2 regions of the Pseudoalteromonas sp. ABV4_021 genome follow, and region 1 is predicted to be linked to the other one. Evidence: riboswitches for the same ligand, from Rfam matches in the RefSeq annotation. Region 1 holds a riboswitch; the other holds the start of a gene.
What was found. Region 1 has a riboswitch for cobalamin ahead of ACXAFE_RS11935 (TonB-dependent receptor domain-containing protein). Riboswitches for the same ligand answer to the same signal wherever they lie in the genome.

Region 1 (11,850 bases):
GGTAAAACGCATCATTTACCCAATCGCCATCGATATCTACGCCATAACCTTGACTTGGAATGTACTCTTTATCAAATAGATTTTCGATGCGAGCACTCACGGTTAATTGCTGTTGAATTTGATAGTTTGCAGCTAAGTCCCACACAATGCGCGATGGGATTTTATTAATCAGCGTCGATTTTTGCTCTGATTGATACGCAACACTTAAATTAATATCTAAATCTTGCCACTGCTTAGCGATGCTGTAACGTACATTTTCTTTTGCAACAAATGGTAAGTCACTATATTTTTCAAGAGCGGTTGGTGAGTTATCCACTTTCTGCGCGTCGATATAGCTTACATTAAGGGTGTTATCAAAACCGTAAAAAGCAAAATTGGTGGTTAGCTCTACGCCTTCATAACGAGCTTCGGCAATGTTAAATGGTGACCAACGATATGGGTTATCCGCTGTTGGTGCTGGTGCCCACGCAATTTTATTGGTTAGCTCGTTACGAAATGCCGCAACATCCACACTTAAGCTATCAAAATCAATACGTAAGCCAAGCTCACGGTTAACTGATGTTTCAGCTTCAAGTTCTGGGTTACCTGAACCTGGGTAGTATAAGTCGTTGAACGTAGGTGCTTTAAAGCCAGAGCTTTGACTTACACGCAGTACCGCGTCTTGATGCAGGTAAATACCACCCGCAATGTTATACGTTTGCTCAGATCCAACTTCATCATAATCATCATGACGCACAGCCACATTAGCTAAAAAGTTGCCGTCATCGTAGTACGCGCCACCAAATGCTGCATAAGCATTGCGACTTTTTTCATCATAACTGCTCGTTGTATCAATCTTGTCTTGATGCCAGTTTAAGCCGCCATTAAAGTCGATTTGCTCAGATAACTGATATGTCGATAAATAATCTAGCTGTACACGCTCTGTTGCAAAGCGGCTAGTTGGTTTAGTGCCAAACGTATCATCTTGATCTTGGCTAAACGCAACATCTACTTTATGGCTAGAGTCACCTAACTGTTTAAACCAATTAGCATTTACATGATAGTTTTCATATTCGGTTTTATCTAATGTAGACTCTTGATAATCAAAATAATTATCAAACTCTACTTCGCCCGTTGAATACTGAGCAATAAAACCTAATCTACCTAACAATTCATTATTATGAGTAAGGTTTAGCCCTAGGTTTAAGTTGTCGTAACTGTCTTTATCTGGATCTGCAAAGTTTGTTGCATCGTTTTCCAATACGTCAAACCCTTCTGTGCGCTCATAACCTGCATTCAGCGCGATATCCACGTATTCTGTAGTAAAACGTGACGTGCCTTCTAAGCTCGCGTAACTATTTGAACCCGTTGTTAATGCAATGCTGTGACCTTGTGATTGACGCGTAATAATATTAATAACACCCGCTAACGCATCAGAACCATATTGTGCTGCGCGAGAGCCTTTTACTACTTCAATACGCTCAACTGCATTTAATGGCAACGTTGATAAGCTTTTATAACCTAAGGTTGCTGAGCCTACGCGCACACCATCAATTAAAATAAGCGAGTAACGAGATTCTAAGCCACGTACAAACAGGCTCGCATTTTGCCCTTGCCCACCGTTACGGTTTACTTGAATGCCCGCTTGCGTTTCTAACACACTTAACACATCACGCACATTTAATTGCTCAATTTGCGCACGGTCAATAACTTGCACGCTTGCCAGAGTTTGGTCAATTGATTGCTCAAGCTTATTCGCGGTAACAACAATAGTTTCAATATCATGCTGTGTTTGAGCATCAGTTGTGTTAGCTGCAACGAATGAAGAAGACAAGGCAAGGCTAAGCGCCAAACCTAACTTAGATTTGTGATACATATTATCCCCTTGTGCCCACCGCACAATGTTAATCGTTTTAAGAAACCAATTGGCCGGTCTCCGGGCTGAGCATTTTATTTAATACAAAATACATCACCGTTGCGGGGGCAGCGTTGGACTTAATAAGGCAAAGACTTATGCACCAACTTCCCGATTATCCGTTGTTATGTTTGACCCGCTATTTTACTGAAGCGAAAGAGCAAAAATTTAACGGCACCAATAGGCTATAAATTTAGGCGCGTATTGTGGAGGGGATAAGTGAAAATGTCAATTTTAGAAGTCTAAACCGCTAAAAACAGCTGATAAACTGTTCCCTTATTGTTTCTATAAAAGGTCATTTAGGAGTAAACTTTATTACTCACACAGTGACAATAGATTTGTAACGGATTCAACTATGAAACAGTTAACTAAGGTACTTCTTGCCTGTAGTGCATTTTTGACTCTACACGTAAGTGCATTACAACCGCCCACGCAAGAGCAGCTAAAACGCTATAAAGCCGAAAAAACGCTTAGCCAGCGCGCTTTGCAAGCAAAATCATATGGTAACCACCAGCGTTTACACCATTTGCCGCAACTGCGAACAATGCAAAATAAAGCAGATGAAGCAAACCCATTTGAAGGGTATTTTCCAAGTTTAGGCACGCCTAAAATGTTGGTGCTACTAGTTGAATTTCCCGATTACTTACACAATGAAAGCAACTCTCAAAGCGCAATTAACAGTAAAATTTTTGGTGAGGGCAACGCCAGCAGTTTCCCGTTTGAAAGCCACCGCGCATTTTACCAGCGTTCGTCATATAACAAACTTGATATTCAAGGTAACGTACTTGATTGGTATAAAACCGATTACAACCGCCCGCTTGACGATGGCACAAATGCCGCAGAGGTAAAGCAGCAAATCATCAAAGAAGCAATTGAACACCATGATGCGCTTGGCCATGACTTTAGCCAATACGATAACGACGGCGACGGCGACATCGATTACGTTGCAGTGATTTGGACGGGCCCTCCTGGCGAATGGGCAAGCCTTTGGTGGGGTACTTTCTCAGGTTTTGGCGACAATTCATTTACCGTCGATGGTAAAACCATCAGCACAATTTCATGGCAATGGCTGGCCTATTCGGAAGGACAAGCATTTTCGCCGCTTGTACTTATTCATGAAACCGGCCATGCACTTGGCCTGCCTGATTACTACGATTACGACGACAGCATTGGTCCACGTGGTGGTACAGGTGGTATGGATATGATGGATAATAACAGTTCAGATCACAGTGCATTTAGTAAATTTGCGCTTGGCTGGCTGACGCCACAGTTTGCATCAACTTCAGATACCAACTATCAACTTTCAGCCACATCAACTAACCAAGATGCGCTTATTTTACGCAGCGACACAAGTGCCACCAATAAATACGACGAATATTTTATTGTGCAATACCGTGATAGAAGCGGTAACGACCTAAACTTAAGCGCTGAAGGTTTAAATATTTGGCACATAAATTCAGAGCTCAATAGCTGGGGCTACTTTGCCAACGATAATAGCTACTCTGACAACAAACTTATTCGCCTTATTCAAGCTGATAACTTAAATGAAATTGAGCTAGCTGCGGCCTACGCTGATGAAAACGATGTATTTACTACGGGCGATAGCTTTTCACCTTTAACCCTGCCAGCGAGTAAAAACTATGCCGCAAAACATACCGGCGTAGACATTCAAAACCTCAATACCGATGGCAATAGCGCTACGTTTAATGCACAGGTTTACCCTAGCATTGCGACGATTTCGGTCGGTTCTATTAGTGATAAATCACTGATAGCACATAATGCACAAGCAACCATTAGCAGTGACGACTTATCTCAAGTTGATCATATTGAATTGTTAATTAACGGCGAACTTAAAAAAACACTATCTACACCATTTGAAGTGAATTTTGCAGAGCTTATTACTGAGAATGGCCAACTAAACTTGCAGTTAAATGCCGTTACCGCAGAAGGTTATAAAAGCGCTGAATACTTGAAAGTATTCGCATACAACGGTGAATCTTCAGCAGTGCACTTTCATTTAGATCATTCATTAAATGCCGAAACAAAACAAGTTTACGATAGCTTGACCTTACCAGTTTACTATTCAGACTTTCTATTCCCGCTAACCAGCACCAATTTTAAATTTGTCTCTGTTGATTTTGGTGAGTCTCGCACGCCCTGGAATAGACTCGACGATGGCACACTGCAAGCATTCGGCCGTGACCGTAAAGCAAGCAGTGAAGAAGTATCATTTATTGATAACTACTCGCGCTTTAACAGCAAGCTTATTATTGCCGGTGAAAATGTCCTTAGCCTATCGCCTGAACTTAGCAATGCACTCGATTTAACGGTAACCAGCGCTGATGTTCGTGTTGAGCAAGTGGAAAGTATCGCGCTTAATAATGGGCAAACCGTCAGCCAAACTATCATTGCTGAGGATAGCATCTCACCGCCAAGCTCTGAGTTTATTACACAACAAAATGCAACAACCTTTCTTAACGCGAAAGGTGTGTTTTATGATGACATTGAAGGTAAATGGAAAAATGAGTTTGGCCCGTGTGGCATTCAAGGTGCTATCAATAACAGCAAACTAATTGTGAATACTTGCTCACTAAGTCATTTATCTGCTGGCAGTAAGTCTGCGCTGATTTCACATTACCTTGATTACCTTGAAGTTGAAGACACGGTAGACAACAACCTGCTACCGATTATTCAACTTGAAACCACTCATTATGTTACCGAAGGTGAAGCTGTGGCGCTAAGCGCAACTGTGAGCGATGCTGATAACGATCCTATCACGCTAGCTTGGCAGCAAATATCAGGTACCGAAGTGTCAATTGCAGATAGCACAAGTGCAAACCTAAACTTTACCGCACCGCAAGTGCAAGCAGACGAAAGCTTAACATTCTCGCTCACAGCAGATGATGGCAAAGGTAGTACAACCGCATACATCACTGTAAACGTTATCAATGTAAATAAGCTTCCAGTTGTCGAAATTGATGCACCTCAATCAGTATTAGCTAATGAGCTAGTGACTATTTCCGTCTCAGCGACAGATGAAGACGGCGATGCACTAACCTATGAGTGGCAACAAATCTCAGGCCCTGCAATTGATTTAGCAGGTAATGCCAGCAACACACTTAGCTTTACAGCACCAGATGTAGCAAGTGATACCGCTATTAAGTTGTTTGTGTCAGTATCTGACGGTAAGGGCTCTTCAGGTGTTCATATTTCAATTGACATCAAGCGCTCAAATCAAGCGCCGGTAGTTACAATCGGTAATGATATATCAGTAAATGAAGGTGCAACGGTCACGTTAACCGCAGAGTCGAGCGACCCAGATGGTGATGAACTCTATTACAACTGGAAACAAACCAGTGGTCCGGCAGTGAATTTAACCAGTACAGATGAGGCAAACTTAGTTTTCACAACACCTAGCGTTGATAGCGATCAAGTACTTACATTTGAAGTTACAGTGAGCGACCAATTACTAACGAGCACAGCAAGTGTTCAAGTAACTGTTAAAAACATTGCTCCTCCAACTGCTGAAGCAACATCAAGTTCTTCAAGCGGTAGTTTATTTGCAATGTTAGGGCTTCTCACTCTAATTAGCTTACGCAGACGAAGTTAAGATTAATTGACCCATCCTAGCATGGGTTGACACTTTTAATATTAAAACGCTCGATGCACTTCATCGGGCGTTTTGTATTTTAAAGCCGTGTGTGGCCTTCTTTGATTATAGATATCAATGGATTGTTTCACCATTTTCGCAGCTTCTTCCAAGTTATTAGGCTTTGTCAGTAAATACTCGTTTTTCAGTATACCGTTTACGCGTTCCGCCAAGGCATTTTGGTAGCAGTCATATCCATCTGTCATTGAGCACGTTATGCCATATTCTTCGTGTATGCGTTGGTATTCATGTGAGCAATATTGAATACCTCTATCTGAATGATGGATAAGAGGTGAAGTGACTTTTCTATTTTTTAACGCTTGTTTAAACGCCTGTTTTACTGAACTCGTTTTTAAATTATCACTTAGGCTATAACCCACTATTTTTCTAGAGTAAGCATCTGTTACTAGACTTAGATAGGACTCGCATTCTTTCGTTGGCAGGTAAGTGATATCCGCCACCCATAATTGCTCTGGACGAGTTAATTCAATCCCATCTTTTATGATGTTTGGGTGTTTATAAAATCGATGCAGACTCTGTGTTGTTCGGTGATAGGCGCGCTTAGTTAGCACTAATAAGCGGTTTACTCTCAGTAAGGCAAACAAGTGGTCTCGGCCAATGTGTAGCTCTGACTGTTGCATTATGTACTGTAACTTTCTGGTACCAATGCGAGGATGAGTCATCCGCTGTGCCTTTACGAACGATAATACTCGTTGCTCAAACTGCTCTTTTATTACCGCCACTTTACAGCGTTTATAATAAGCTTGTCGTGTTATACCCAAGTACTTACACGCCTTGGTCACTGACAGTTTGGCTATGACTTTTGATTCAACAACCTGTCGCGTTGCTTTTTTGTGATACGTACCCCAAAGTCTTTATCAAGCACATCGACAATTTTCTCGAAGAACTCGGCTTTTAACTTGGTATCTTCTAACTCTTTCTCAAGGGCTTTAATCTTTTGCTCTGGTGTTAAATCTTTAGGCTCTGACATACCGGTAGCCTCACTCATGTGATTAGGTGTTCCCTTACTCCAATCTAGTCGACCATGCTTACGAAGCCAAACTAAAACTGTTGAAGCACCTTGGATACCATAGTGGTCTTGCGCTTGTTTGTATGTACACTCGCCTTTTTCTACTTTTTCCACAATTGATAATTTAAAGGCAAGTGAATAATCTTTTTGAGTTCTCTTAGATATAGGGTTCATAACATTCTCCAAATTTAAGTTGGAAAAGTGTCAACCGTATTTAGGACTGGTCAAATCCATAAAAAAAGAGCCATAAATGTGGCTCTTTTTTTTGATTTAAACCGCTAAAACAATTGGTGATTTTGAAAATCCACCTAGAGCGTGCTGACCTTTTCGGTATGAAATTTGTTCACATCCAAAGCATTCTGATCGAGGCGTTGGCTTGCAGGCATAGTGGTCTGCGTCAAAAGCCAGCAACAAAGAGCAGGGTGTTTTGGGTTGAACCCTACTGGCAGCACATTTGCAGTATTTCTACGGCGTTATCGCTCTTTTATGTAGAATAACTACACGTCAATCGTGATGCCTTGTACAAATTGTGCAAATATTGCTGCAAAATCATGCAGTAAAGTTCGGCACGCTCTACTAATCGCGGAAATTTTTAAACTGGAACGGTTGCCCTAATTCAGCTTCGCGAACGAGTTGCATAATTGCTTGTAAGTCATCGCGTTTTTTACCTGTTACGCGCACTTCTTCACCTTGAATCGCAGACTGTACTTTTACTTTTGAATCTTTAATCAGCTTCACAATTTTTTTGGCAATATCTTTTTCAATACCCTGCTTGATAAACACTTGCTGAGAATACGTTTTACCTGTGTGAACCACATCTTTTACTTCAAAGCTTTTTACATCTAAGCCGCGCTTTACTGCTTTTGCCGCTAAAATATCAAACATCTGATTAAGCTGAAAATCAGAATCAGCTTTCATCGTGATAATTTCTTTACCAAATTCAAATGAGGCTTCAACACCTCTAAAATCGTAACGCGTATCTAATTCACGATTTGAATTATCAACCGCGTTTTTTGCTTCAGTCATTTCCACTTCAGAAACGATATCAAATGAAGGCATAGTTATCTCCGTAATGTGCTAATGGTGCGATTATAAAGCGCATAATTAAACTTACAAATTTTTCATATTTTCACGCAATGCTATTTGTTATACTCGAAATTCGTGATTTTGAGGAAGTTTTGTGTGAGCCGACGTATTTATCAGGCATTGTTTATTGTATTTATTATTGCCTGCAGCCTGCTCTTTTTTAAAGAAGTAAAGTCATCGCTAGTTAGTATTTCGCACATCGATAAGGTTGCTCACTTCGTTGTGTTTTTTGTATTAACAGGCTTTTTAAAACGCGCGGTAAAAGCCCCGTTCTGGTTATATATCGTAATTTTGGCAGCGTATGGTGCTGGTGTGGAATATGTGCAAGGCATGCTTCCTCATCGCCAAGCTTCATTTGCTGATTTTGTTGCTGATGTTGCAGGTATTCTTAGTTACTTAATCATCAGTGCTGTATGGCATAAACGCTATGCAAAAGCGAAACAAAGTGAACAAGCCTAAGCTGTATATTGTTGGCCACGGTGCCATTGGCTTATTGTTCGCCCGATTGCTGCGCACAGCATTTGATATCAAACTGATTGTACGCTGCAAAACCAAAAACTCAGCGCACATAACGGTTACAGCGCTTGACCAATCTGTTGAAACATTCTCGCTCGAAGCCGTAACGATTGATGAAATAGACGCTATCGACAACCTCTTTATTCCAACCAAGTCTTACCAAGTCGCAGACGTTTTAGCTCAACTGCAACATAAAATAAGCAGCCGCGCCACCGTGATATTGAGCCATAATGGCATGCCCAACTTGACGGCAATTAACCAAGCGCTCGCAACACAAAATCTGTTTTTCTTAACCACCAGCATGGCTGCACTTAAGCACGCAGATTTTGCGATAGCACACACTGGCTTTGGCGCTAGTTTTATTGGCGCATTAAACGCTAACACCGAAAAAACACCAACAATCGAGCATCTTTTAACAGCCATACCAAATATCACCATAGAGCAAAACATTAACGCATTGCTGTGGCAAAAATTGATTATTAATATTGCGATAAACCCATTAACTGCGACGTATCAAGTTAAGAATGGCGCGCTTATCGCACCACAATATGCCAGCGATATTATCGGTTTGCTCAATGAAGCGGTGTTTATTGCAAATAAAGAAGGGGTGGAAATATCGCTCAGTAGCGCGCTTGAAAGTGCCTACAGGGTAATGCGCGCAACTTCGCAAAACTACTCTTCAATGAATCGCGACGTGTTTAAACAGCAGCAAAGCGAAATCGACAGTATCTGTGGTTACATCCATAAAAAAGGGGCTGAATATCGCTATTCAACCCCGTTTAACTCTCGCTTTTTAGCGCTTATTCAGGACGGTACACCTTAACGTTAGTGTAGCCTTCTTCATGTAAGATCAGCGCTTGTAATTGGCTCATTACACCCTTTTTACAATAGAGGTAATAGTCTTCACCTTTTGGTAAATCACCAAATTGTGTTGCTAACTTATAAAACGGTAAGTGTTTAACTTCAATACCATCAAGCTCTAGCGGGTCGTTGTCTTCTTCTTCCGGCGAGCGAATATCAATCACGATCGCGCCTTTTGGTAATTCAGCTGCCGATTCCGCTTCTTTAACTTCTTCTTTAGTTTCCGCTTCAATCTCTTTAATGCACATAATACGTGCATTATTTACAACGGTATCAAGCACGTCAAAATCGAAGTTTTCTTCTTCCGCGATAATTTTATCAAGCTTTGCTTTTACCGTTGGCTTTTTAGAAATAACGCCACAGAACTCAGGCATAGCTTCAGCCATTTCAGAGGTACCAATGCTACGAGCAATATCGATAATTTCTTGCTTATCGTGTTGAATAAGCGGGCGTAAAATTAGCGTTTCAGTCACGCGGTCAATCACATTTAAGTTTGCTAATGTTTGACTCGATACCTGACCTAAACTTTCACCGGTTACTAACGCATCAATGCCAAGTTTTTGCGCAATTGCGCTACCAGCACGCATCATCATACGTTTAAGTACCACGCCCATTTGGCTGTTTTCGATGTTTTCTAGAATTTCAGCAACAACAGGTTCAAAGTCTACTTTGATAAATTTCACGCGGTGTGTCGAGCTAAATTGTTTCCATAAATAATAGCTGGCTTGTTTCACACCAATCTCGTGTGTTGCGCCACCTAAATTAAAGAATAAGAAGTGAGTACGCGCACCTTTACGCATCATTAAATAACTCGCAACGCCTGAGTCAAAACCACCCGACATTAAACTTAACACATCTTCTTGAGTAGGAAGCGGGAAGCCACCTAAACCAAAGTGCGTTTCTTTAATGATGTAAGCAAATTCGTTTTTAACTTCTACTTTTACCGTGATTTCAGGTTTTTGCAGTTTTACCTGTGCACCTTCAACATTCTGATTTAAACCACCACCAACGTAACGCTCTACGTCGCTTGAGGTAAAATCGTGCTTACCTTGGCGTTTACAACGTACGCAGAAGGTTTTGCCTTTTAAACGCTCTTTGTTAAGTTCAAGTGCAACTTGGTAAATATCATCTAACGATTCAAAGGTGGTTTCTTGTACTTCAATAAATTGCACAATACCCGGCACGCGCTTTAGGGTATCGATTAAACCAAGGCGAACTTCTTCATCTTGGCTTTTACACATCACTACGATGTTGTCCCAGTTTTGAATTACTTTCGCATCTTCATGAACGCGAATAACCATGTTTTTAACGTTCGATGCTAAAAGCTTGGTAAAACGTTTGCGAACCGATTTACTTTTAATCGATATTTCTGGGTGTAATTTAACAATAAACTTGAACATACATCATTCTCAAAGCGACAGTGAATTTACTATTATACCAAGACTCAGTCCCTTGTTGAAAGTTTAGTTTAAGCACGCTAGTTATATCTGCTATGTGTTCTGTCTCGTTTCCAAGCTGTTTACATCTGTTAAATCATAGCCTTGCAATTCAATTTCGCTTAGTGTTTTATAGCCAAAGGCATATTGACCTAAGTTGTTACTGTAGCGTAATGCCGTTGTCTTTAATGGAATAAATCAGGGCGTGACAATTAGTTTTCCTAACAACTAACAGCGCTTAGCGTTTGCTATTAGAGCCCACAGCATAAAAAGTAAAATAACGCCATGCATTTCAGTGCAACACTTTCTAATTTTCTAAGGATAGTATTAATGCAAAAACTCACTTTAACGGCGCTTACCGTCGCTGTATCTTTAGCGCTTTCAGGCTGTAACAGTACAACCTCTTCTTCGACTCAAGCGCAATCAACTAGCGCTGCAATTAACTTACCGAGTGTTGACGTAAGTTATGACTCTTTTACACTGGATAATGGCTTAAAAGTCATTGTTCACACAGACCGAAAAGCACCGATTGTCGCTGTAAACGTTTGGTATAACGTTGGCTCAAAGCATGAAAAGTTAGGCAAAACAGGTTTTGCCCATTTATTCGAGCACTTAATGTTTAACGGTACAGAAAACTATAACGATGAGTATTTTGGTCCATTCGAAAAGGCCGGTGCGACTGAACAAAACGGTACTACAAACAACGACCGTACAAACTACTTCCAAAACGTACCAACGACGGCATTAGATATGGCGCTTTGGATGGAATCTGATCGTATGGGTCACTTGCTTGGCGCCATTACCCAAGAAAAACTCGATGAACAACGCGGTGTTGTACAAAATGAAAAACGCCAAGGTGAAGCGCGCCCTTATGGCAAAATGTGGGGAGCAGTAGCGGAGAATACATTCCCGAAAGGTCACCCTTACTCGTGGTCTGTTATCGGTTCAATGGAAGATTTAAATGCGGCGTCACTTGATGATGTGCACCAGTGGTTTAAAGATTATTATGGCCCTAACAATGCCGTATTAGTGCTTGCTGGCGACATTGACGTGGCAACTGCTAAAGAAAAAGCGAACAAGTACTTTGGCGACATCAAGCCAGGTAAGCCTGTTGCGCAAATTGATGCATGGGTTGCTAAGCGCACTGGTACTAAACGCATGACAATGCAAGACCGCGTGCCGAGTCCTCGTATTGTTAAAGTATGGAATACCGCTGAAAAAGGTACCGCTGATAGCGAGTATTTATCACTGCTTGCAGATGTACTTGCCGGTGGAAAAAACAGTCGTCTGTATAAGCGCCTAGTCTATCAAGAGCAAAAAGCATCAATGGCATTTGCCTTTAACTACACTCGCACTATGGCGGGTCAAATTATGATTG
Region 2 (11,850 bases), on a different contig from region 1:
GGGGTACCATTGGTCGCGGGGGTGGTCCTGCACACGATGCAATTGCATCGCAACCGCCGGGTACACTCGATGGTGGCCTACGTGTCACCGAACAAGGTGAAACTATCCGCTATAAGTTTGGTTTGCCAAACCTTGCTGTGCGCAGTTTGCACTTGTATGCCAGTGCGATTTTAGAAAGCCTAATTCACCCACAACCTGTGCCGCCAGCATCATGGCGAGCGCTTATGAACAACATGGCATCGCTCAGTTGTGAAATTTACCGCGGTTATATTCGCGAAGAACCAAATTTTGTGCGCTATTTCCGTCAAGCAACACCTGAGCAAGAGTTATCATCGTTGCCACTTGGCTCGCGTCCAAGCAAACGCCGCTCAGATGGCGGTATTGAATCACTGCGTGCTATTCCGTGGATATTTGCGTGGAGCCAAAACCGTTTAGTATTGCCAAGTTGGTTAGGACTTGGTCAAGCAATTGAAGCGTTTTATCAAGAAAATGCCGCGCTGATGAACGAAATGTTGGAAAACTGGCCGTACTTTAAAGCCCGTATTTCATTAACTGAAATGGTGTATTTAAAGTCCGACCCGCAGTTATCAGCACTGTATGACGCAGCCCTTGTAGAACCTGAGCTACAAGGTTTAGGTGAACAACTACGCAGCCAATTACAGCAAGATGAACAAGCAGTACTGACATTGCTTAACCAAGCTCATACGCTCGAAAGCGATCCTTGGAACTTAAGCTCGTTTAGATTACGCCAGCCTTATTTATTGCCACTGCATTTGTTGCAAATTGAGGCTTTAAAACGTTTACGCAATAAACCTGAGCACCCTGAAAGTGAGCAAGTGCTAATGGTTACCATGGCAGGTATTGCTACTGGTATGCGAAATACTGGGTAACCACGTGAAATTAGCATGAGACTATGTGATTAGTGTTGTATCAAGCACTAATCACAATTTTAATAAGGTATTGCTTAATGCCATTTATCAACACGCCTCATATCGTTGGCAAACACCGACGAAAACGCATGCATTTTCGCTTTAAGTAACGATTTTCTTCCCTCAAAGTTACGTGTATAAATCAAATCAGCTGACCCTACGTATTTATTCCATGCAACCACATAGCGCTCTGCAAATTGCTTTTTTACCCCAATACACGTTGGGACCGCATGATAGTCTTTTCGTGCAAGCCCCGCGAAGTCACCTTCTCGAACAACTAAATAACGTGGGTTATCAATTGGTGCCAGTACCTCAGCCACACAATCTGCAAATAACGACGATTCATAAAATGTACCGCCTGTAAGTGCAATTGTTAAGCCTCCGTCATAACCCTGGGATGTTTTTATATCAAGCATTCTGAGCGGGGTTGTAAGCTTATTTGTTTTCGCTAATGTTTCAATCACCGCGTTACCAATTTGCTTCAATGATCCATCGACAGGTAAATGCAAAAGCATTATGCGCAACGCTTTGAGTGTTTTAGGTAAGTTTTTAACAAATCCATACGTAAATCCGCCTGCTAAAAACCATAACATTACTGTTACTGACTGCGGGTATTTCATAAATGACAGACTCATTGCAAGGGCGCTCATCATTCCCAACAAGAGCTCTTGCGTTAAGTACTTAAACGTATTTTTTAAATGGACTGTTTTAAACCGCGTAACTGCTTGGGTTTCAACGGATGGCAAGGTACGGCCTGTTTTATCAATAGTTAATGCACGTTGCCATTTGGCTGGTAGCTGCTCAATGTTTTTAAAGCGTTTGATCATCTGCTTGTTGTTGGCATATACCGCAAACTTCATTGAACTTGTTGTGTTAAAATAAAACGCTAATTTTGAATCAAGCCGCTCAAATCCGCTTTCTATCGCGTTACTGTTTTCAGCTAACCCAACGAACGTTAAAAAACGCCTTTGTAAGTTGTTAAAGTCAATTAATCCGTAATAGCTTTCTTTATCAACCGCAACCAAATGCCAGATACTACTTGCTTTTTGAGGTGACGACTTATCAAGACGAATAGCCCTTCCTCGCATTTGATTCGTCAACATAAACGAACCAACCGAACTTGCTAACACTAAAGAATTTACTACTGGTGCATCCCAACCTTCTCCAAGCAATGCCCGTGTCCCAATCAAGGTTTTAATATCACCATCACACAGTAACTTGGTAAATAATGAAGTAAGTACGTTCAAAGAGCCGGTTACCTTTACATAACCATTAAGCCCAGTGATAGGCGTAAATCCCAGCTTTTCACTTGCATCATCACTTTTGAAATACGCTACTTTGCTTTCATGAACAATTGATAAACGTCCTGTCAGTAACGCTACATCTTCATTAATGTTTGAATGCTTTGCGAGCATCTCAAATACCGGCCAACTCCCAAGTGTTGTTTCACCAATTTGAGTATTATTGGACAGTGACTCATCTCTAATAAAATCAGTCAGGATCACTTGTCTAAGTTGCTGCTGTCTTTTCTTGTATTCAATGCGATGAATATCAAGGCACCCTTTAATTTTTGCTGAACTGAGTGAAAGTGAACGTTCGAGCCGATTAGAATGCGCTAACATTAAATCGCGTTTGTGCAGAAGTTCGGAAGCTCTAAGCTGCTTTTTTAGCTCAGTAATAAAACGCTCTTGTTCATCATTCTGTGCAAATGTTTTTGAAAAAAGCATTGCTTCTATTAACTTTTGCCACCACGACCGAGTTAGCTTAGGAACATCTTCACACGTTAAATCAAGCAGCGCTAACGCGTTTTGTGGTAGTGCTTGTTTGGTGTGTTTAAGTAACACTAAAATTGCAATCAACGCATGCGGAGACTTAATAATATCAGCGGTACTGACTTGTGGTTGTGTAAGCCAAGTATGATGCTTACACATGTCTAAAAATGTCTCGTTCGCCAATAAATGCTTAAACAACTGTTTTACGCGCGCATCAAACTCACGCAATTTTGACCGCTCATTAGCGGACGCATCAACAGCCCAAACGTAATCTTGATGAGGACACAAGGTATTTGCTTTGACCAGCTCTGGTACTGATATTTCTTCGTCGATAGTACCGCACAACTGCTCGTACTTTCCCCACTCATGACCATCAGAATCATAAGGTGGGGTAGCAGTTAAAGAGACCAGTGTAATCTGTGGCAGTGCGTCACATACTGCGGTAAGTACTTTCCACCACTCCTGTCGTAAATGGTGTGCCTCATCTAAAATAAGTACGCTTATTTCTGCATTTTTCAAACTTGAAATAAACGCATTTACTTCACAAGAATCGAGTGTTGCTGGCTCATTCTCCTGCTCATCACACTCATATTGTGCGTCTTCATTTTGAGAGATTTTAGCGTGTAATGCTTGGTAGGTAATTGATGTAAAGCTTCTAGGAGTATGCAAGTCATTACTGACCCAAGCCAATTCAAATGGATTATCACAGTCTACAAAATCAGCTAAACGTTCAATCCATTGATCGCGAATGACACGCGTCGGAGACAAAATTAGTGCGTTTTGTGCTAATCGCTTGAATACTTCAATGCCCAGTGTGGTTTTTCCGGCCCCTGGCGCTGCAACGATATGCAGCTTGTCATCTTCAAGATGTTCATCAACAGCGTTAAGCACTCGGGATTGATACGGACGCCAAGAATATTTAAAGTTTAACTGCGAGAAATCCATTCGTTATATAACTTTAATGATTACAGAGCCGTATAGTAATCATAAATCCGCTTCAAGCCAACAGCGCTATTCTTAGCTCATTATCGTCAGTCCATTTGAAATGGGTAAATTGAACCAAGCTTTAAAATTTGGCTTAATTCGTCAAGGGCTGTTTGGCTTTCTACAAGTAAGCTTGGGTCGGCTAAATCATCTTCTGCAATCGCATCTCGATAATGCTTCTCAACCCAGGCTGTTAAGGTATGGTATTTCGCTTCATCCATTAAACATTCAGGGGCAACGGCGCTTAATTCCAACTCATTTAGTGGCACGCGAAGACGTAAACACGCTGGACCACCGCCATTTTTCATGCTTTGTTGCAAGTCAAAATAAATCACTTGAGAAACGGGATTGTTTTCATCACAAAGCGTCGCAAGATAGGTCGCCACTTTATCGTTATTTTGGCATTCGGTAGGGGCTACAATAGCCATAGTGCCGTTTAGTAATGTAATAAGCTGGCTGTTAAAAATGTAGCTTGAAACTGCATCTTCAACACTCACATAATCGCTACTGACTTCAATTAAGTGTAGTGGTTTATCACCTTGGTATTTTGTGTTTATAGTTTCAACCGCACGTGCGGATTGATAAAATGCCATTTCATGATAAAGCAGCACATTTTCATTACCAATTGCGATTACGTCATTATGAAATACACCTTGGTCAATAACATTTGGGTTTTGCTGCACAAATAAGCAATTTGCTTCGCTCAAACCATGTGCGCGAGCAACGGCCTCGCTGGCAGCTAACGTTTGCCTTGCAGGGTAAATGTTTGGTTTTATTTCTGATAACGCATCTTCACCATAAACAAAGAGCGATAGCCCTTTTGCGTTATGAGAATTGGCTAAACGTGTGTGATTTGCCGCCCCTTCATCGCCCAATAATGGATGATGTGGTAGTGGCTCATGATGGGTAAAATACTGTGCATTGTTAAAAATAGCTTTAAAAGTACGGCTTGTTTGCTCGGCTTCTATGGCGCGGTGTAGTTTGTTACTTAAATTGGCAGGTGTGAAGTGCACTTTGCCATCGTCACAATCCAAACTATTCGATACCGTTGCCGCATTTGCCGACCACATTGAGGATGCCGAATAACAGGCTTTTAAAAACTGCGGCGCGTGTTTGGCTGCTTTTGTAATTACGTCTTTATCGCTACCTGAAAAACCCAACTTTCTAAGTGTGTAAGTATCTGGGCGAACCTGCGGCGGTAAAATGCCCTGCTTTAAGCCAAGCTTTGTCATCGCCAGCATTTTTTCAAGGCCTTGCAGCGCAGCTTTTTTCGGATTGGCGATTTGCTTTGCGTTATTTTTAGATGCGACGTTACCAAACGATAAGCCGCTGTAGTTATGGGTTGGGCCAACCAACCCATCAAAATTAACTTCGTACACTGTCATCTTTGCATCCTTTTAGTGCAACATTGCACTATTATTAGGCGTTTTTCGTGTTTAAAACCGAAAAAACATGAATACAAAGCTAAGTTGCTAAATACATGCCAGACCCTAGAAATTAAGTTGCGTACTGTGTGCTCCAGTTTTTAATAATACGATGAATTTGATTTATGCCATCCGTTAGCGCGGCCGGACCTGGCTGCAGAATATCGCTCGAATTGATTTCATAGACATGCTTGTTTATCACTGCCGGAATGGTTTGCCAGCCCTCGCGCGATAACATTTTCTCAGGCACAAAAGGGCGACCACACCAGGCTGCAAAAATAATATCCGGCGCTTTTTCAATTACTTCGCATGGGTCTTTAATAATGCGATTTTTGGCAAGGCTTTCACTGGCAAATTCCTTGTAACAATCAATGCCACCGGCGATTTCTACCAATTCACTGACCCAAGTAATGCCAGTAATAAGTGGATCAAACCACTCTTCAAAATACACCTTAGGTTTTACTGTAAGCTGAGCTGCACTTGCTTTAATCGTGTTTAGATTATCCACCAATTGATTAACTAGTTTTTCGCCTTTTTGTGGCTCGCCAATCAATGCCGACAGTGTTCGGATCATTTGCAACACCTCTTGAATACTGCGGTGATTAAAACAGTGCACATTGACGCCTTGCTTTATTAAATCACGCACAATATCAGCCTGAAGATCAGAAAATGCCAATGCTAAATCGGGCTCTAATGACATAATTTTATCGATGCGAGCGCTTATAAACGCCGAAACTTTAGGCTTTTCACGTTTAGCTCTTTCAGGGCGCACAGTATAAGCAGAGATGCCAACAATACGGTGTTGCTCACCCATTAAATAAAGTGCTTCTGTGGTTTCTTCCGTTAAACAAATTATGCGCTCAGGCCATTCCGCTTTTCTAAAATCACTCATCCCGTGTTACTTCTCCATTAAAAAACGTAACAAAAAACGCCATGTTGCTAGGAAAATACCAATGCATATAAGATGCGAGTATTTTGTCACACGCATAAATTGCCTCAGCTTGCGTGTGACGCGGATAAAACTGTGAATACGCTAAAGCGGTTAGGTTAATTTCGGCGCTTGAATAATGAAAGCTGTGCCCTCGCACTTCACAAGGTTCAGCAATATTTTGATAAACAGCGCTTAAATCGACATATTGTTGACCAATGCTAGAGAGGGTTTTATTCATGGTTGCTTTGCCATTTAACACGCCACACATAGTAAAGTGTGTATTTTCACTTATTAATTCATCCAATAAGTAGAGCATACCGCCACACTCCGCTAAGACCGGCTTGTTACTTTGCGAAAACTGTTTTACCCCTTGTTTAAACGCATTATTTTGGCTTAATTGCTGAGCATAAAGCTCCGGATACCCACCTGGAATATAGAGCGCATCACCCTTTGGCAAGGTTTTATCCTGTAATGGTGAAATGTAGCTTAGCTCTGCGCCAAAATCTGCCAGCATCGCCAAATTGGCACGATACAAAAACGAAAACGCATTGTCTTTAGCAACCAAAATACGTTGGCCTTTTAGTGGTTTAGCACGTTTAAAATCTGCGTATTGCTTTGCATCATCTCCCTCTTTTGAAGGCCAAAACACCACGTCATTGGGTAATTGATTAAAGTGTGAGTTAGCAAATTGCTGTGCGGCTTGTTCTAAATACAAGTCGATATGTTGTAACTCACCTGCTTGCATAATGCCAAGGTGGCGCTCAGGCAAACTAATTTGGGAATTTCGTAAAAAGTAGTCTTGCGTTAATGCCTTTTCGTTTATTGATTGCAAAACCATTTCGCCATGTCCTTGACCTGCGATCTTATTGGCTATCACACCGTAAAAATTAAGCCTTGGCTGATAATTAACTAAGCCATGAACTAAGGCGCCAAAACTTTGCGCCATGGCCGAACCATCAATCACCGCCAAAATCGGAATACCAAATAAGTCACTTAAATCGGCAGTATTTGGTGTGCCATCAAACAGCCCCATTACGCCTTCAATCAAAATAAGATCTGCAACGATAGCGGCTTGGTACAGCATACGCTGACATTCACTTTCGCCCACCATCCAAAGATCCAATTGATACACAGGGCGGTTTGATGCCGCTTCTAAAATCATTGGATCAATAAAATCAGGCCCGGTTTTAAACACCTGAACCGTTTTACCCATATTTGTAAAATAGCGTGCCATGGCCGCGGTCACTGTGGTTTTGCCCGCCCCCGAATTTGGCGCACTAATTACAAGTGCTGGGCAAAATACCGGCGAATTAACTGCCATGGTGAGTTGTTTTTAAAATGCTGGTGTGTGGTTTTAAGTAATAACAGGCAAGGTACAATGCCAACGCAATCGCCACATAGCCAAACGGGCTAGTAACATATGGCGCGTAATACTGTGCTACACGCTCTGAGTAAGTACTTAACGACATATCGCTAAATTTACCCGATAACCAATAATAGCTCGCGTTTGAGGTTAGAAATGCAATTGAGCTTGCAAGCCATAAGTTTACCAGTGCCATTAGCGTTTTTGCTGCAACCGAACGCTTTGTTTCATCGAGCTTTAGTTGCAAACTTTTATGACCCGCCCACCACAGCACATAGTAGCCAACAAATAAAAATGGGTATGAGCGCGTAATACAATCGCCAAAATCACCGCGATAATAGCTGCTGGTTAAATCAATCGACACACTTAGTACCACAAATACGGCAAAAGTACGGTGCTTAGACCCCAGCAAACCTAAAATAAAGAAAATTGCTGTACTGGCACTTGGCAAATGAAGCGCAGACGCAAAGTGATACTGGCGGGTGGCTATCATCAATAGCGCTAACAACGCATAAATCAGCAACGAGAATTGTTGCACTTTAATTGGGGTAAATAAACTTGAACGATCTGTCATTATAATTTTTCCACATACTAGAATTGATGCGATAGGACATGACAAGATACAAGGCACACGCCTTTGCCTGTTACTGCAAGGAATAACAATATCGGTTTCAGGTAATTAGATGATCAATTATCGCGACCACAAATTACTGCAATTGATATAAAAGCGACTGTGTTCTCGTTGCTCACCGCCCACCGCAGTACTCGAGTGAACTAGGCCGGTCTCCGGACTCCTGATCATCGCTTTGACAGCACCTTCCCATCATAAACAGACAGTGGTGGTTGTCGCTCACAGTTACCGTTGCGGGGGCAGTTCCAGATTTTAACTGGATTCCCGTTTAAACATTGTTTATAAAAAAACAATAGTCACCTAATTACAACGCAAATATATGTCAGCTAGCATTATTAAATCAAGCTAAGACATTATTCTTATTAAAACTTTTTGTTTGTTGATATAACGAGGCACTGTCAAAAATTACAAACTGCGGTATGCTAAGCAAAAAGTTAATCTTTAATTAGCAATGTCAAAAGTAAAAGCCAAAGTACTTCGTTTCAACCAAATCTCAGTTGAAGCGGTTTTTGAGAAAGAAAATGAATTAATTAGCCAACTGCAAAACGGCAATTTAGACCAAGCACTGTTACTTTGGCAAAGCGATAAGCCAACTTTGGTTTTACCATCAGGTAATAAATGGCAACAAACTGAAGCGCTCGAAACAAAGCTAAAGAAAACCGATTGGCAACTCTACGCCCGCAAAACTGGCGGCGCCCCTGTACCACAATGTGATGGGGTAATTAATGTATCTTATATGTATGTTTTAGAAGAACATATTCCCTACTCTATTCCAAACGCCTACAAAGATTTTTGCGCTATTTTATCTTCGTTTTTTGAACAGTTTAATATTAAGGTTGAAACCCACGCCACCCCCGGTAGCTATTGCGATGGTGATTACAATCTTAATATTAAAGGTAAAAAAATCGTCGGCACAGCCCAACGTGTATTACTAAAAAAAGGTGGTGGAAAAATTATACTGGCGCAGGCCTGCATTTTAGTAAATGCTGATATGCCAACCTTAGTTGCACCTGTAAATTTGTGTTACCAACATCATCAACAAGGTGATCGTGCAATAGCCGATGTGCATACCAGCTTGTTTGAGCACACCCAAGAGCGACCCGATATAAGCGAATTATTTCAGCGCCTATTTACCAGTTTTATAAATCATCAAAAACATAAATCGAGCTGATCGTAAAACCCTTTTTTTAGTGTTCAGCAGTGTTACACTTGGGGCTTATTACACCTTTAATTACCTTTGGAGTGCCCCTTGAAATTCGCTCTTCTTCCATGTGCTGCATTAGTTGCAAGCCATGCGTTTGCATCTGTTAGCCCATCTACCGATGAGTTGGCACAATACGCCGTAGCAGAATACCAAAATGCGCAAATACATACGTTAGCCAATATGGTGTCGTTTCCGACCGTTAATAAGAAAGACATCGATACACCGCAAAATCCAGATTTTATTGGCTTTAAATCGCTATTAAAAATTAAAGCGGCGGAGCTTGATTTAGATTATCAAGATTTTGGCCATACCGTATTAATTGGCATGGGTGAGCAACAAGACAAAGTAACCATAGTGACCCATGGTGATGTGCAACCAGCAGACCCTACAAAATGGCAGCAGAGCCCATTTGTACTCGATAGCACCTCTGAGCCAGGTAAGTTAATTGGCCGAGGTACCGAAGACGACAAAGGCGCAATTGCTACTGCACTCTATGCCATGAAAGCGCTAAAAGATAATAATGTTACGCTAAACAATCGTATCGAACTGATGGTATACCTTGCTGAAGAATCAGATTGGGAACCACTAAAGCGCTTTATGAAACGCTATCAACAACCAAAATATGCTGTGACCATTGACGCTTCTTACCCTGTGGTTGTTGCCGAAAAAGGCTGGAGCTTAGTTGCCCCAACATTTACAGGTTCATCACCACAAACCGGTGTTTATGTTAGCGAGTTAAAAGGCGGTGCATTTGTTAGCCAAATACCTGAAGATGCCAGTGTGGTACTTCATAATGCGGATGCGCAAGCGCTTAACATACTTAAGCAAAACATAAATGCACTGAAAGATGTACAAGTAACACTTACGGCAAAAGGCGATAGCGTACTTGTCAGTGTTAAAGGGGAATCAGCGCACTCATCTGAGCCAGAAGCAGGACACAATGCCATCGCTCACTTGGCAGAAGTGTTCAAAGGTATTGATCTAGAGAATAACAGCGACGGTCAGGCCATTGAATTTATTAATCAACTTTTCGGCCTTGATTTATACGGCGCACAATTTGGTGACATTGCCTACCGTCACGATTTTATGGGGCCAATGACTGTCGCGCCAACACTTCTAAAACGCAGCGAAGAGGGTCTTAAATTATCGGTTAATTTACGCCGCCCAGTTGGTAAAACAGAATCGCTATTAAAATCACAAATTGATACCGCGCTTAACAATTGGCAAGCTAACAACAATGTGACGTTGAACGATGTGGAAATTCATATTGGCACGCCGATGCTGCTTGATGATGCACCGCACGCCCAAGCGCTTTTAGACATCTTTAAGCATTTTACTGGCGATGAAGATGCAAGCTTTGTTTCAATTGGTGGGGGCACTAATGCTAAGCTATTTGATAACGCCGTGTCGTTTGGCCCGTCAATGCCAGGTAAAAAATATACAGGTCATTCAGAGCACGAGTATTTAACACCAGAGCAAATGGCGCTTAACTTAAAAATGTATACCGCCATGATGGTGAAACTTGGCAATATGTAAACGACCAATTTAGAACAACCATAATTTATAATGAGGCAACGTTATGCTTTGTGACAAAAGTATGACGTTCCTTAGTACCTTGATTGCATTTAAAAAGTAGCACTTTTAAACAGACTTACACACCATTTCTGGGGATAACCTTGATACCAAATACCATTCTTATTTACGCCTTATCTAATACCCCTTTAAAGATTAGTGGGTAACGTCTTATACGGTTACCAATGTAATCATCTGCCATTATTTGTTGACAAAATTCATCAATGGTTAGGTTTGCTTCAAAAAGCCATTCCATTCGTTCCAGTGCACGCAAAAAACCACGTTTTAAAAATGCTTGGTTTTGATAATGCGCAATATTCTGCTTTACGATATTTAGTTTTTCAGGATCAGCTTGCAGCGCCGTAATCACCGCTTTTAAATATTGCTGCTGTTGCGGGTGTGCTTTTTCCTTGCGAGGGCGACCTAATGACACGTATTACTTCTCTTAATTAACCTTTAATAAAAAAACCTGAGTTCGGAGTAAAAATGGTAAGTTAACTGCTTAATCCGATCTCAAATTAGTTATATGGTGTTGCCATTAAGTTGGATTACTTTTCGCGTTATTTATTGAAAAACAGACTCGGGAAGTTAGCATACTCATAATGCTCACCAAACACCTCTGCCAGCTTCTTTGAGTGATAAAGCTTCTCAAACGCTAACTCAAATTGATTTTTGAGTAAGCGCCCTCGATCATTGTCATGAAAAACCAACCAAATTGGCGTTTTTCCCTGTAACTCGAGGGTTTCGAACATCCGTTTTTGCCGTTCCGTTAAGTTGTAAATATGATCGACTACGACATCTACTTTACCTGATTCCAATAACACTAGCGCTTTGTGAATATCGGTAAAACGGTAGCTCTGCGCATGTTCTGGCACATAACGGTTGTAAGCGTATTCTTCAAACCACCCAACAGTTAAATCTTTAAAGTCCTCACTGTGGCGCAGTTTTGTTGTGCGCGGGTTGTAGATAGCAATAATGGGGAATTCCATATCTATATAATATTTTGGATAAACTACATCACCCAATAGCTCGTTATCGCT

Region 2: linked by a shared signal. The riboswitch ahead of ACXAFE_RS17405 (hypothetical protein) and the one ahead of ACXAFE_RS11935 (TonB-dependent receptor domain-containing protein) in region 1 are both predicted to bind cobalamin.

The regions. Positions count from the first base shown of each region.
Region 1 covers NZ_JBSWVB010000001.1:2,570,359-2,582,208, forward strand. Annotated here, with positions in the region: gene ACXAFE_RS11935 (TonB-dependent receptor domain-containing protein) at 1-1,855, opposite strand, end outside; cobalamin riboswitch at 1,890-2,049, opposite strand; gene ACXAFE_RS11940 (M6 family metalloprotease domain-containing protein) at 2,250-5,504, shown strand; one part of gene ACXAFE_RS11945 (IS3 family transposase) at 5,546-6,399, opposite strand; one part of gene ACXAFE_RS11945 (IS3 family transposase) at 6,399-6,747, opposite strand; gene ACXAFE_RS11950 (YajQ family cyclic di-GMP-binding protein) at 7,150-7,632, opposite strand; gene ACXAFE_RS11955 (VanZ family protein) at 7,756-8,118, shown strand; gene ACXAFE_RS11960 (ketopantoate reductase family protein) at 8,087-8,998, shown strand; gene thiI (tRNA uracil 4-sulfurtransferase ThiI) at 8,976-10,436, opposite strand; gene ACXAFE_RS11970 (M16 family metallopeptidase) at 10,803-11,850, shown strand, end outside.
Region 2 covers NZ_JBSWVB010000002.1:676,322-688,171, forward strand. Annotated here, with positions in the region: gene ppc (phosphoenolpyruvate carboxylase) at 1-890, shown strand, start outside; gene ACXAFE_RS17385 (DEAD/DEAH box helicase family protein) at 965-3,646, opposite strand; gene astB (N-succinylarginine dihydrolase) at 3,733-5,070, opposite strand; gene ACXAFE_RS17395 (cobalamin-binding protein) at 5,183-6,001, opposite strand; gene ACXAFE_RS17400 (cobyrinate a,c-diamide synthase) at 5,994-7,361, opposite strand; gene ACXAFE_RS17405 (hypothetical protein) at 7,351-7,977, opposite strand; cobalamin riboswitch at 8,164-8,353, opposite strand; gene ACXAFE_RS17410 (lipoate--protein ligase family protein) at 8,486-9,205, shown strand; gene ACXAFE_RS17415 (dipeptidase) at 9,284-10,774, shown strand; gene ACXAFE_RS17420 (hypothetical protein) at 10,938-11,243, opposite strand; gene ACXAFE_RS17425 (hypothetical protein) at 11,371-11,850, opposite strand, start outside.